One region of the Guptibacillus sedimenti genome, then DNA from elsewhere that is predicted to be linked to it. Evidence: riboswitches for the same ligand, from Rfam matches in the RefSeq annotation. Region 1 holds a riboswitch; the other holds the start of a gene.

Region 1 (5,907 bases):
GACTGTAGTCCCTGAACAAGGACAATAAGCAGAAAGACCGTCACGTACATCACATCAACTTCATACCGCAAATGCCCATAGCGGTAAGCAAGGTCTCCAAGCCCACCTGCGCCAACAAGTCCAGCCATAGCCGTTGCCCCAATGAGTCCGATCGTAGCAATCGTTAACCCAAGCACAATCGAGGATCGCGATTCTCTGACTAGAACGTGCCAAATAATGTGTCTCGTTTTGACCCCCATCGCTTCATACGCTTCAACAACTCCGCGATCTACTTCAAGTAAAGCGGATTCCATCAGCCTCGCAATGTACGGAGCTGTAAAAACAACGAGCGGCACAATCACGCCTTTCACGCCGATTGTTGTGCCTGCAATCATTTTCGTAAAAGGTAAAATGAAAAAGAGTAGAATAATGAATGGAATCGACCTGATCACATTAATAACTGCATTTAGCAAGCGGAAAAGAACCTTGTTTTCAAGTGCTTTTTCAGGTCGTGTTAAAACGAGTAACACACCTAGCGGAAGCCCTATTAATACCGAGATCAGGAGGGAAATGCCAACCATCTGAAACGTTTCTATAATGGCACTCCAAATATCTGCTCCCCAAAGATCGAGGAATTCCGAAATCTTAGCTGACATGTGCCTCCACCTCCTGAACATATCCTTCGACGACAACGCCGTTTTCTTCTAAAAAGGCGACAGCTCTATCCGTTTCATCTGTATTACCTTCCAAATGAACGACAAGTCTCCCAAACGGCTGATCCTTTAGCTGCGTAATATTCCCCGCTAATATCGACGGATACACGTCGAACTTTTTACTAACATGCGCAAGAGCCGGACTTCCGGAACGCTCGCCTATAAAGGAAAGGTTCACGATCTGACCACTTTCTTTCAAACGCGTAACGAGCGACTCTGGAAGCTCATCTTGGAAGAGCGACTGTACAAACCGTTTTGCCGTGGATGTCTCGGGTTGACTAAAGATATCAACAACTCTGCCTTGTTCAATCACTTTTCCATTCTCCATTACAGCGACTTCATGACATATCTTCTGAACAACATGCATTTCGTGAGTAATGAGTAAAATCGTAATGCCAAAATCACGATTAATTTGTTCCAATAGCGCCAAAATGGACTCGGTCGTATCAGGGTCAAGCGCACTTGTCGCCTCGTCACATAAAAGCACCTCAGGTTCATGAGCAAGCGCACGCGCAATCGCAACTCGCTGCTTCTGTCCTCCAGAGAGCTGAGAAGGATAAGCATCGCGCTTATCCGATAACCCAACGATCTCTAAGTATTTATCCACCCGATTTTCAATTTCTTTTTTGGGTACGCCCGTTAGCTTAAGTGGAATCGCAATGTTCTGGTGTACAGTTCCCGTTTTCAACAAATTAAAGGATTGAAAGATCATGCCAATTCGCTGTCTTGTTTTTTGAAGCTTATTAGTTGATAAGGAAGTGAGCTCGACATCATTGATAAACACTTTTCCATTTGTCGGTCTCTCCAAAAGGTTCACCATGCGGACAAGCGTACTTTTGCCAGCGCCACTGTAGCCAATGACACCATAGATGCTCCCTTTTTCAACCTGCAGAGAAACATCATCTACAGCTTTTGTTACCGTCTCGCCACTTTGATACGTTTTCGTTATGTTCTCTAATCGAATCATCTCGCCCACTCCTCTTCCAAATTACCAGGATGCCACTACAGATCCGTTAAATTCATCCTGGATAAACTGTTTCACTTCATCTGACTGATAATAGTCCACTAGCTTCTGAATACGCTCATCATCTTTATTTTCTGTTTTTGTCGCGATGACGTTCACCCAAGGGGAATCTTCTGGCTCCATTTCAAGAGAATCTTCTTTCGGGACACGCCCACTTTCCATCGCGAAGTTTGTGTTAATTGCCGCGATCGCAAGCTCACCTAGCTGTCTCGGAATCTGTGAAGCTTCTAATGGAACAAACTCGAGATTGTAAGGGTTTTTCTCAATATCTTTAATCGTCGCTTTTACACCAACGCCATCTTTTAACTCAATAATGCCAGCTTCTTCAAACAACATTAACGCCCTGGGCTCACCTGTTGAGTGGTTTGGCAATCCTACTTTGTCGCCTTCCTGTAGTTCATCAAGACTTTTATATTGATCAGAATAAATACCCATTGGAAAATTAATCGTTGTCGCTACTTTTGAAAGCTCCAAGCCACGTTCTTTCACGAAGTCATTTAAATATGGTTCATGTTGAAACACGTTCGCATCAAGTTCCCCTTCATCAAGCGCCGTGTTGGGCATTACATAATCATTGAATGCCATCACTTCGATCTCAAATCCATCTTCCGCTGCCACTTCCTTCACTTTGTTCATCACATCTTCATGCGGTCCAGCTGTTACGCCAACCTTAAGTGGCTCATCTTCTCCAGAACCTCCAGATGCCTCGTTTCCTGAACAAGCTGCCAAAAAGACTAATAGTAGTGTTCCTAGTAAATAGAATGATTTCTTCATCTTTGAATCTCCTCCAGAAATATGTAGTAATGTAAAGCGTTCTAGCACTAAAACTTAAAAGCACAAAAGTTCTTTTATCTGTTAAAATCCCACCCAATAAAAAAACTCCCTCTGTAAAGGACAGAGAGAGTTGAGTGATTTCGGATAACAAATCAGCCGTGCTTGAACTCCCTCTCATCTTTCAAACGATTGCTCGTTTGCTGGAATTAGCACCTTTCTCACGAACTGAGATGGTTGCTGGGCGTCATAGGGCCAGTCCCTCTGCCACTCTTGATAAGAGTTTTCAATATTATTTAACTATTTTCAATAGTATAGTATCTTTCTCGAAAGGCGTCAAGGGCAGATCGAGAAAAAACGCGTGCTGCGAAAACGCGAGTGCCTGTCACTCCCCGGTATTTGTCGAATCCCGCCCTCCGCGTTGATCAAACCAGTTTACGAGATGCTTCAGCCTCGCCACTCTTAGCTCTGGATGCCCACTGCGAGATAAATTATGATCTGAATCTGGGAATCTCACAAACATCGTATCTTTGCCACGATGTTTTAAGGCAATATACAACTGCTCTCCCTGCTCAATAGGACAGCGGTAATCATGTTCGCTATGCAGAATAAGAAGTGGCGTCTGAATTTGATCAACATACTTCAAAGGCGAATGGTGCCACAGTTTATCAGGGTTCTCATCAAGATCACTTCCAACTTCCCACTTAGTAAAGAAATAGCCGATGTCACTTACCCCATAGAAGCTCTGCCAGTTTGAAATCGAGCGCTGTGTGACGGCTGCTTTAAAGCGATCCGTTTTTCCAACGATCCAGTTTGTCATAAATCCACCGTAGCTTCCTCCTGTTACGTAGAGTCGATCTTCATCAATAAAGGAATAACTCTTCAATGAAGCATTAACACCCGCCATCACATCCTCATAATCGCCACCACCATAGTCCCCTCGGCAGCCATTTACAAACTCTTGACCGTACCCTTGGCTTCCGCGTGGATTTGTGTATAAAACAGCATACCCCTTTGAAGCGAGAAACTGAAATTCATGCATAAACGAATTTCCATACATCATATGTGGACCGCCATGAATTTCAAGAATGAGAGGGTATCTTTGCCCATCTTTAAAGCCAGCCGGTCGCATGATCCATCCCTGAATCTCTAACCCGTCTTTACCGTTGTATGTAAAGCTCTCTGGAGACGAAAGCTCCATATGTTGAAGAACCTCCTCATTTGATTGAGAAATACGCTCCTCATTGACTCGGTCACCATGAAACGAAAGCGTATAGATATCACCAATGTTTAGAGGATCACTAACTGCAACCGCCGCTTCATTTGTCTTCGGTATGTAGTGAAAAGCGTAGAAGTGCCTGTCACCACCCGTTATTTGTCGAACTGTGCAATCGACGTTAGCGCAGTACACGCCAGTGCTTCCCTGTTCACTAGCAAGAAAATAGACTTCCGTTCCATCCTCATTCCACACTGCCCCTGGCGAAGCGCCTCCCCAGTGCATATCTGAAATCAACACATCCGAGCACTCCAAATCAACCGTATCTGTTAAACAAGTAAACTCCTTTTTCTCTACATCAACGGTCCACACCTTATTTAATGTAGCTCCCTCATGAAGAAAGAAGTGCCCGACGAAAGAGAGCTTCTCTCCATCTGGTGACCATCTCGGAGCTTCAAAGCTACCGCCCTCACTGTTCAATTGATCCGGATCGACCTTACCTTCTTCTAATCGCTGTACGAAAAGATCCGACCGCATATACGAACCATGTTCCGCATCCTCATTGCGGCTTCTCACATAAGCAATCGATTGACCATCTGGTGACCAGCTAGGACTTGAATGGTTAAACGGAGCATCCGTCAACCATTTGATCTTCTCTCCTCCTGAGGATACGTCGATGATGACAATCTGCAGGTGATGCCCATCCAGAAAACCAGCGCCTTCTGATTTATACTGCAAGTCCGTTACGACGAGAGGCTTCCGTCCCTCGACCTTCTCTTCTTCCTTTTTATCTTTACTTAAAATGAGTAAAGATGTACCATCCGGCCTCCAAACCGGTGCTGATACACCGCTCTTCAAATTGGTTAGCTTGCGCGCCTCACCACCATCCGTGGAAATTAGCCATATTTGATCTTCTCCTGATCGGTCGGAAACGAAAGCAATCGTCTTACCGTCTGGTGACCAGCGAGGAGAACGGTCCTTCTTTTCTCCTCCTAAAGCTGTCCAATCATGCTCAATCCCAGTATCTCGGTTCACTAGTACGAGGTTTGAAGTATATTCTTTTTCCTCATTTATCACTTTTTTCACATAAACGACATAGGTTCCATCAGGCGAAATCTGAGGATTACCGACAAAGGTGAAATCATATAAAAGCTCTTCCAACTGCTCGCTTTTCTCCAATTCTTTTTCAATTTCTTTCTTCAAACTTTCCACTTCCCTTCTTCTCTTATGTCTCTACTTCCATTAAATAGGTGGAATTCCTGCTTGTTACCTTTGCACGAACAGTTCAGTTACCACTTCCTTTCCAGCCCATTGTCTCTTTTTAGATCATGTTGCGTCTTCAAATCTCAAAAAACAGAACGTATATTCCCGTTTTACCTTTTTATCTCTGAACATCCGCTCACTTTCATACCAAAAGCACATCGTTTTCAGGTGATATATCTCAAAACGGTATTTGAATGATCTCATTATGAGATATATAATGGAATTAACAAATTGAAAGCGGTTACCAAAATCAGAAAGCCGCTTAAAATACTAGGGAGGATTTACAATGAGCCAGCAAGCACGAAACCAATTTATTGATCTTTTGTGCGACAAAACGACGATGAATAGAGAAGAAGTTCTCAAAATGTCTGATGCAGAAGTAGAATATTTTCACTGGCTCTACTTTGATGAATCACCAGCGGACTTAATGATGTAAATAGACGTTCACAGCCCCTGCAGGGAATTCCCTGCAGGGGCTGTTTTGGTATGGTGATTTGTTTCTGAATTTAGTTTTAAATTATTGTTGTTTATTATTAAAGTTTGCTTCATCTTTATCCTATAGTTTTATTGGTTGACCTACTATTGCCCATTAGTGAGAGTTATGATATTAATTTCTGGCGGATTATTAAACCTGAAATTCAAAAAAGAAATAGCGTCACTACTTCCAAGTCCTGCACTGACATATTGTTTTATCCCTTTATATTCCCACAATCCTTTTACTCTGTCCTGTGGAGGCAGGAAACCTCCCCTATCATACCAGGGTTCTGGTATAAAAAGAGCTCCTAAAAAGGGTATACGAATTTGACCACCGTGATAATGACCAGCAAGGATTACATCATAATCTCTTAACTCGTAGCGTCCACTATTTTGAATCGCCTCGATTCTTGCATCAGCCACCGGATAATGATTTAGAGCAACAACTATATCTGAGTCTTTTATAG
Region 2 (5,907 bases), 310 kb from region 1:
TGAAAATTAAGCAAGATTAATAATGATAAGATAATATAACAGGAAGTAAAGAAACAGTAACATTGTCATAAAATTGTATTTTCGTTGATGCTGATTGAGTGGTATAACTGAATAGAGTCACCATTCCACTGTTTTGTACGGATGGTGGCGCATTTCATTTTCTAACCTATTATAGAATTTCCAAAACTTAAAAACATCTAAGAATTCAACCCGAAAAGCGGTCTAGTTGAGATTGACTGCAATATGAGAGGTGTATAACATGACAACCATTTCAATCAGCGCAATGGGAAATTTCGCTAATAAAAATGAAAACAAAAAAGAGACTATTACTTTAGAAGATAAAGTTGATCGTATACAGAATGGAAATCAAGCGTTACGCAATCAGCTTTTAGAAGACTATCAACCTTTTATTAAGAAAATCACGTCTAAAGTTTGCAATCGCTATATAAATCATTCGATGGATGAGTTCAGTATAGGACTATCCGCTTTTAATGAAGCTATGGATCAGTATCGAAAAGGCCAGGGAAGCAGATTTTTAACATTTGCTGATATGGTGATTAGAAGAAGAGTGATCGATTATATTCGAAAAGAAGCGCGACAGAATAAGTATATTTACCTTGAACCTGAGGAACTTGATGAGGAAGGTCGGCTAGAAGATAGCTTTGCAGAACAAAAAGCCGCCCTTGATGTATATGAAATTGATAAACAACGTGAAGTACGAATGTTTGAAATTGAGGAATATGAGCAGTTGCTGAAGAAGTTTAGTATTACGTTTAAGGTTCTTAGCAAAAACTGTCCGAAACATATTGATGCTAGAGAAAATGCCAAGATGATTGCGAAATTAATCGCAGATGATCACGTTCTTTCAGGATACTTATTAGAGAAAAAGCAGCTCCCTATAAAAGATTTGCTGGCGCTCGTTACATGCAGTCGCAAAACGATTGAACGTAATCGAAAGTATATAATAGCAGTTGCATTAATTCATTTGGGTGGATTTAATGCTCTGAAATCTTATATACAGTAGTTGGAAAAAAGGGGGCCAGGGGATGAAAAAAGGGGTCATTATGGACATTCGCGGAAGAAAGGCAGTTGTGCTAACTCCTGATGGAGAATTTTCAACGATCAATCTGAAGCGAAATCATGCGTTAACAATCGGCTCTGAAATTAAACTTGCACCAAAACCACTAAATAAGAAAAAAGGTTATTTTACCCCCTCTATGCCCACCCTGGCCGGTATGGCAGCAATTCTATTGTTAGTCGTCATCGTAACAGGCGTTATTCCTGTTAGACAGAATGATGTAGTTGCAGCCTATGTAAGCTTTGATATCAATCCAAGTATTGAGGTTGGAGTTAATTCTGATCTTGAAGTTATTCAATATCAAGCATGGAATTCAGACGGTGAAGGGTTGAAATTAGAACGGGATACAATGAATATGCCACTTAGCGAATTTGGAGGATTACTTGTCTCGAAACTCGATAACGAAGGCTATCTAGAAGAAGATCGGGAATTACTCATTGTCGCTTCGAACGTTAAAGCAAAAGAAAGTAAAGGGATCTCCGGGGATCTAGAAGCCGTTATCCAAGGTATAGAAAAGAATAACGCACTTGTTAATCAAGCAGTTGCCATTACAACTATTCTTGATGCTGATTACAGTATGCGCGAAAAAGCAATAGAACATGGGATATCTCAAGGGAAATATATGGCCTACCTCGCAGCCATTGATCGGGGAGCTTCTTTGTCAATGGACGAAGTACGTAATCTATCTGTGAAAAAGATGGATGAAATGCAACCCGAAAGTATGACCGCCGCTGAGGGGAAAGAATCGGAAGACCCTAATGAATCCAAAGTGAAAGATACGCCAACACCTATTGAAGATTCTGTTGTTCAATTAAACGACAAAAAAGTACCTGATCAAGAGGATGAAAACGGAGAACTTATCCTTAAACAACCTGAACAAAAATCTGTTCCTGAATCAAAAGACAATCAATCGAATAATGTTAATTCCAATGAGTCAAAGAAAACCAATTCATCTAGTGGCACGCAGACACAAAAAGATGACAAAGAAGATCAAAATGAAAAAGATAAACAAGATAAAGCAGAAAAAAAAACGGAAACTAAAGTAGAAAAAGAACAAGAAAGAGAAAAAAAGCAAGCTGCAAATCAAAATAGTAAAATAGATAAAGCTCAAGAAAAAGCTGAAAATAAGGATGAGAAGGCACAAGAAAAGGCTGAAAGAAAAAGCGATGAGGCTCAAGAAAAGTCTGAGAAGAAAGACGAAAAAGCGCAAGACAAAGAGGAAAAGAAAAGCGAAAAAGCTCCAAAGAAAGAAGACCCAGAAGATAATAAAGGCAAGTCTGAAGAAAAGAAAAAAGATTCGTGAAGCATCATGCTATTATTCATTTTATATCCATTATTTAAGCCAGAAGGATTCCTCTGGCTTTTTTTTACTTCATGATGGATGGAAGAGCTTTCGCAATATCGAGGAAAGAAGATTGGTCATTAAAAACCTTAACAATTTGATGATCTTTATCGAGTAGAACTGTTGTTGGAACTCCAGTACATCCGTAATCATCATACGTTTCTCGACCATTGTCACGCAATACAGGAAAAGGAAGGTCGTTTTTTATCGTAAATTCTTTCCCCGCTTCCTCTGATCGTTCTCGTCCAGTAACATTTATTGTTAAGAAGGCCAGCTTTTCGAGATCAGCATGGTCGTAAAATTGTTCTTTCATCGGCATATCTTTCATACAGTCAGGACACCAGGATGTCCAGAACGTTATCATCACTGGTTTTCCAACAAAGTCAGTAAGGCGAATGACGTCGCCACTATTCATATCCTCTAATGCAAAGAAGGGTGCTTCCATAGTTGTTCACCTCTTTTAAATGGTCTATCGTTACCTTATCAAAAAGTTCATTCTAACGAAAGATTTCTGGTCATAGACTGTTTTATCCCTGAGTTCAAAAGAATAAAAATTCCGAAAAATGTTTGACACTAATGCGCCACCTTGCTAAAATAAACACAATTAATTAAAAACGAAATATTCTTACTTATCTAGAGAGGCGGAGGGACTGGCCCTATGAAGCCCGGCAACCGTCAAACCAATCCTGGTTTGAAAAGGTGCCAAATCCTGCAGGAGAAATCCTGAAAGATAAGCGGAGCTGATGAATAAATCAAGCCTCTCTGTCTTTCAGAGAGGCTTTTTATTTTAAGTAAAAACAAGCAGTATTTGTTTGAAAGGAGTGATAGGGGTTTGGATAGAGAGACGATATACGAAGATCAGACGGTATCGATTGGTTCGTTAATGCTGGAATCTGGCAATGAACTTCATGACGTCGAACTTGCCTATGAACGTGTGGGCCCTAGGGGAGCGCCAATGATTCTTGTCTGTCATGCTTTAACAGGAAATCAGTATACAGTCGGTCATGAAGAAGCTGGCTGGTGGAAAGGATTAATTGGGAAAGGTGCTTCTATCGATACTTCAGATTTTCAAGTTATTACATTCAATGTCCTTGGGGGATGTAATGGCTCGACAGGACCACAATCGATCAACCCAGTTACGCAGAAGCGTTACCAAGCCGATTTTCCGTTTGTTTCTGTAAGAGACATGGTGCATTCTCAGAAAAAAGCGCTAGAGGAACTTGGTATTCACCACCTGCATGCTGTCATTGGTGGATCTCTTGGAGGGATGCAGGTACTTGAATGGGGGCTCCTCTATCCAGATTGGATGGATCATCTTATTCCACTTGCCGTCACACCAACCCTGAACGCCTATGGAATTGCTTATAATGCCATTTCTAGATTTGCGATTACGAATGATCCGAACTGGAGGAATGGTTACTATAGTAGTGATCAAGCTCCAACATCTGGGCTTGCAACCGCAAGAATGATTGGGATGGTCTCCTATCGAACGGATGAAATGTTCCAAAAAAAATTCGGTCGAGGCGTTAAAGGGGCTTCAGTTAGCCATAAAGAACCACAATACGATGTCGAATCCTATCTTCATTATCAAGGAAATAAGCTTGTAAGCCGATTTGATGCAAATAGCTACTTATATTTGTTAAAGGCGATGGATAACCACGATATTGGCATTGAAAGAGGCAATCTTACCTTAGTAAACAAAAGATTCAAAGCAAACATACTCGCAATTGGGTTCAAAGGGGATCTGATTTATCCACCAGATGAATTAGAAAAGCTTTTTCAACAAGGCTCATCCTCTCAGTTTTATCTTGTCGATACAAAATTTGGTCACGATGGGTTTCTCGTTGAGTTTGATAAATGGGGACCGCTTATAAAAGAACAACTTACAATGATAAACAAAATCGAAGGAGTGAAGTGAAATGGCAGATAAAAAATATCATTTAGAGACGATTGGCATTCATGGAGGGTTACAAGCAGATCCTGCTACGGGAGCTAGAGCACTACCAATCTATCAATCCAATGCTTATCGGTTTGACAATACTGACCATGCCGCTGATTTATTTGCATTAAAAGAAGAAGGGTTCATCTATTCAAGGATTGGAAATCCAACTGTCGGAGCACTTGAAGAACGAATTGCTCAGCTTGAAGGTGGCGTTGGAGCACTTGCACTAGCAAGTGGTATGGCAGCCATTACTACGGCGATATTAAATGTTGCAAATAGCGGAGATGAAATTGTTTCAGCATCGACTTTATACGGTGGAACGTACAATCTCTTTTCTGCTACACTTCCGAAATATGGGATAAAAACCAACTTTGTTGACCCGGAAAATGTGGAATCTTTTAGGCAAGCCATTACACCAAACACGAAAGCCATTTTTGCTGAAACGATTGGGAATCCGGGTCTTCACGTATTGGATATTGAAAAAGTTGCTGAAATTGCACATGATGCGGGCATACCACTGATTATTGACAATACGTTTGCAACACCTTATTTGTGCCGCCCAATTGAACACGGAGCAGATATCGTCGTTCATTCAGCGACAAAGTGGCTTGGTGGAAATGGCTCAACGATGGGAGGTATCATCGTTGATGGAGGAAAGTTCGATTGGAACTCCCCTAAATTTCCTGGATTCACAGAGCCGGATCATACGTATCACGGCATCGTTTTTGCTGAAGCACTCCCAGAAGCTGCGTACATTGTTAAAGCAAGAGTGCAGCTACTAAGAGATACGGGTGCTGCGCTTAGTCCATTTAACGCTTTTCAAATAGCTCTTGGCGTTGAAACGCTACACGTTCGCATGAAAGAGCACATTGCTAACACGCGAAAGCTAGTTTCTTATTTGAAAGACAATCCGGCCGTTGAATGGGTGAGCTATCCTGAAGAAGAGGATCATCCTTCACATCAACTTGTTCACAAATATCTTCCGAAAGGTGCCGGTGCTGTTGTTGTATTCGGCATTAAAGGAGGTCGTGAAACAGGTGCAGGGATTATCAATGCCGTTGATCTCTGGTCTCACGTGGCAAATGTTGGTGATGCGAAAAGTTTAATTATCCATCCAGCAAGTACCACTCATCAGCAACTAAGTACTGATGAACTAGTGGCATCTGGTGTAAGAGACGATCTGATTCGACTCTCTGTCGGAATTGAACACATTGATGATTTAATTGATGATTTAGATCAAGCGATCGCAAAAGCAAAAGTCGAAGCTAGCGTCTAAGAAATATTAGTAGAAAACCCTTTTCTCAATTTAGAAGAGGGTTTTTTGCATGTTTCCTATTTTTCGTTCAAGTAAAGTTTGCCTATTACACGACAACTGTAAATGTTCATAAACATCTTTAAAGGTAACGTAAGCTATTAACTATGCAACTTTAATAATGGAATTTGATAAATATGCTTCTGCATAAATGAACAAAATGCGTAAGGTTTCTATAGAAAGAAAAGATCGATCATTGAGTAAGTTGGAACCAAGCACGTATTTTCAATGGA

The links. Region 1 has a riboswitch for S-adenosylmethionine ahead of PQ578_RS02360 (MetQ/NlpA family ABC transporter substrate-binding protein). Riboswitches for the same ligand answer to the same signal wherever they lie in the genome.
Region 2: it holds a riboswitch for S-adenosylmethionine, as region 1 does, so the genes downstream of both, metX (homoserine O-acetyltransferase MetX) here and PQ578_RS02360 (MetQ/NlpA family ABC transporter substrate-binding protein) in region 1, are expected to answer to the same signal.

Annotation. Positions count from the first base shown of each region.
Region 1 covers NZ_JAQQWV010000001.1:479,729-485,635, reverse strand. Annotated here, with positions in the region: gene PQ578_RS02370 (methionine ABC transporter permease) at 1-635, opposite strand, end outside; gene PQ578_RS02365 (methionine ABC transporter ATP-binding protein) at 625-1,659, opposite strand; gene PQ578_RS02360 (MetQ/NlpA family ABC transporter substrate-binding protein) at 1,681-2,490, opposite strand; SAM riboswitch class I at 2,662-2,770, opposite strand; gene PQ578_RS02355 (S9 family peptidase) at 2,873-4,906, opposite strand; gene PQ578_RS02350 (BH0509 family protein) at 5,253-5,402, shown strand; gene PQ578_RS02345 (metallophosphoesterase) at 5,546-5,907, opposite strand, start outside.
Region 2 covers NZ_JAQQWV010000001.1:794,140-800,046, forward strand. Annotated here, with positions in the region: gene sigI (RNA polymerase sigma-I factor) at 260-1,024, shown strand; gene PQ578_RS03880 (anti-sigma factor domain-containing protein) at 1,047-2,381, shown strand; gene PQ578_RS03885 (TlpA disulfide reductase family protein) at 2,446-2,865, opposite strand; SAM riboswitch class I at 3,047-3,157, shown strand; gene metX (homoserine O-acetyltransferase MetX) at 3,253-4,338, shown strand; gene PQ578_RS03895 (O-acetylhomoserine aminocarboxypropyltransferase/cysteine synthase family protein) at 4,340-5,638, shown strand.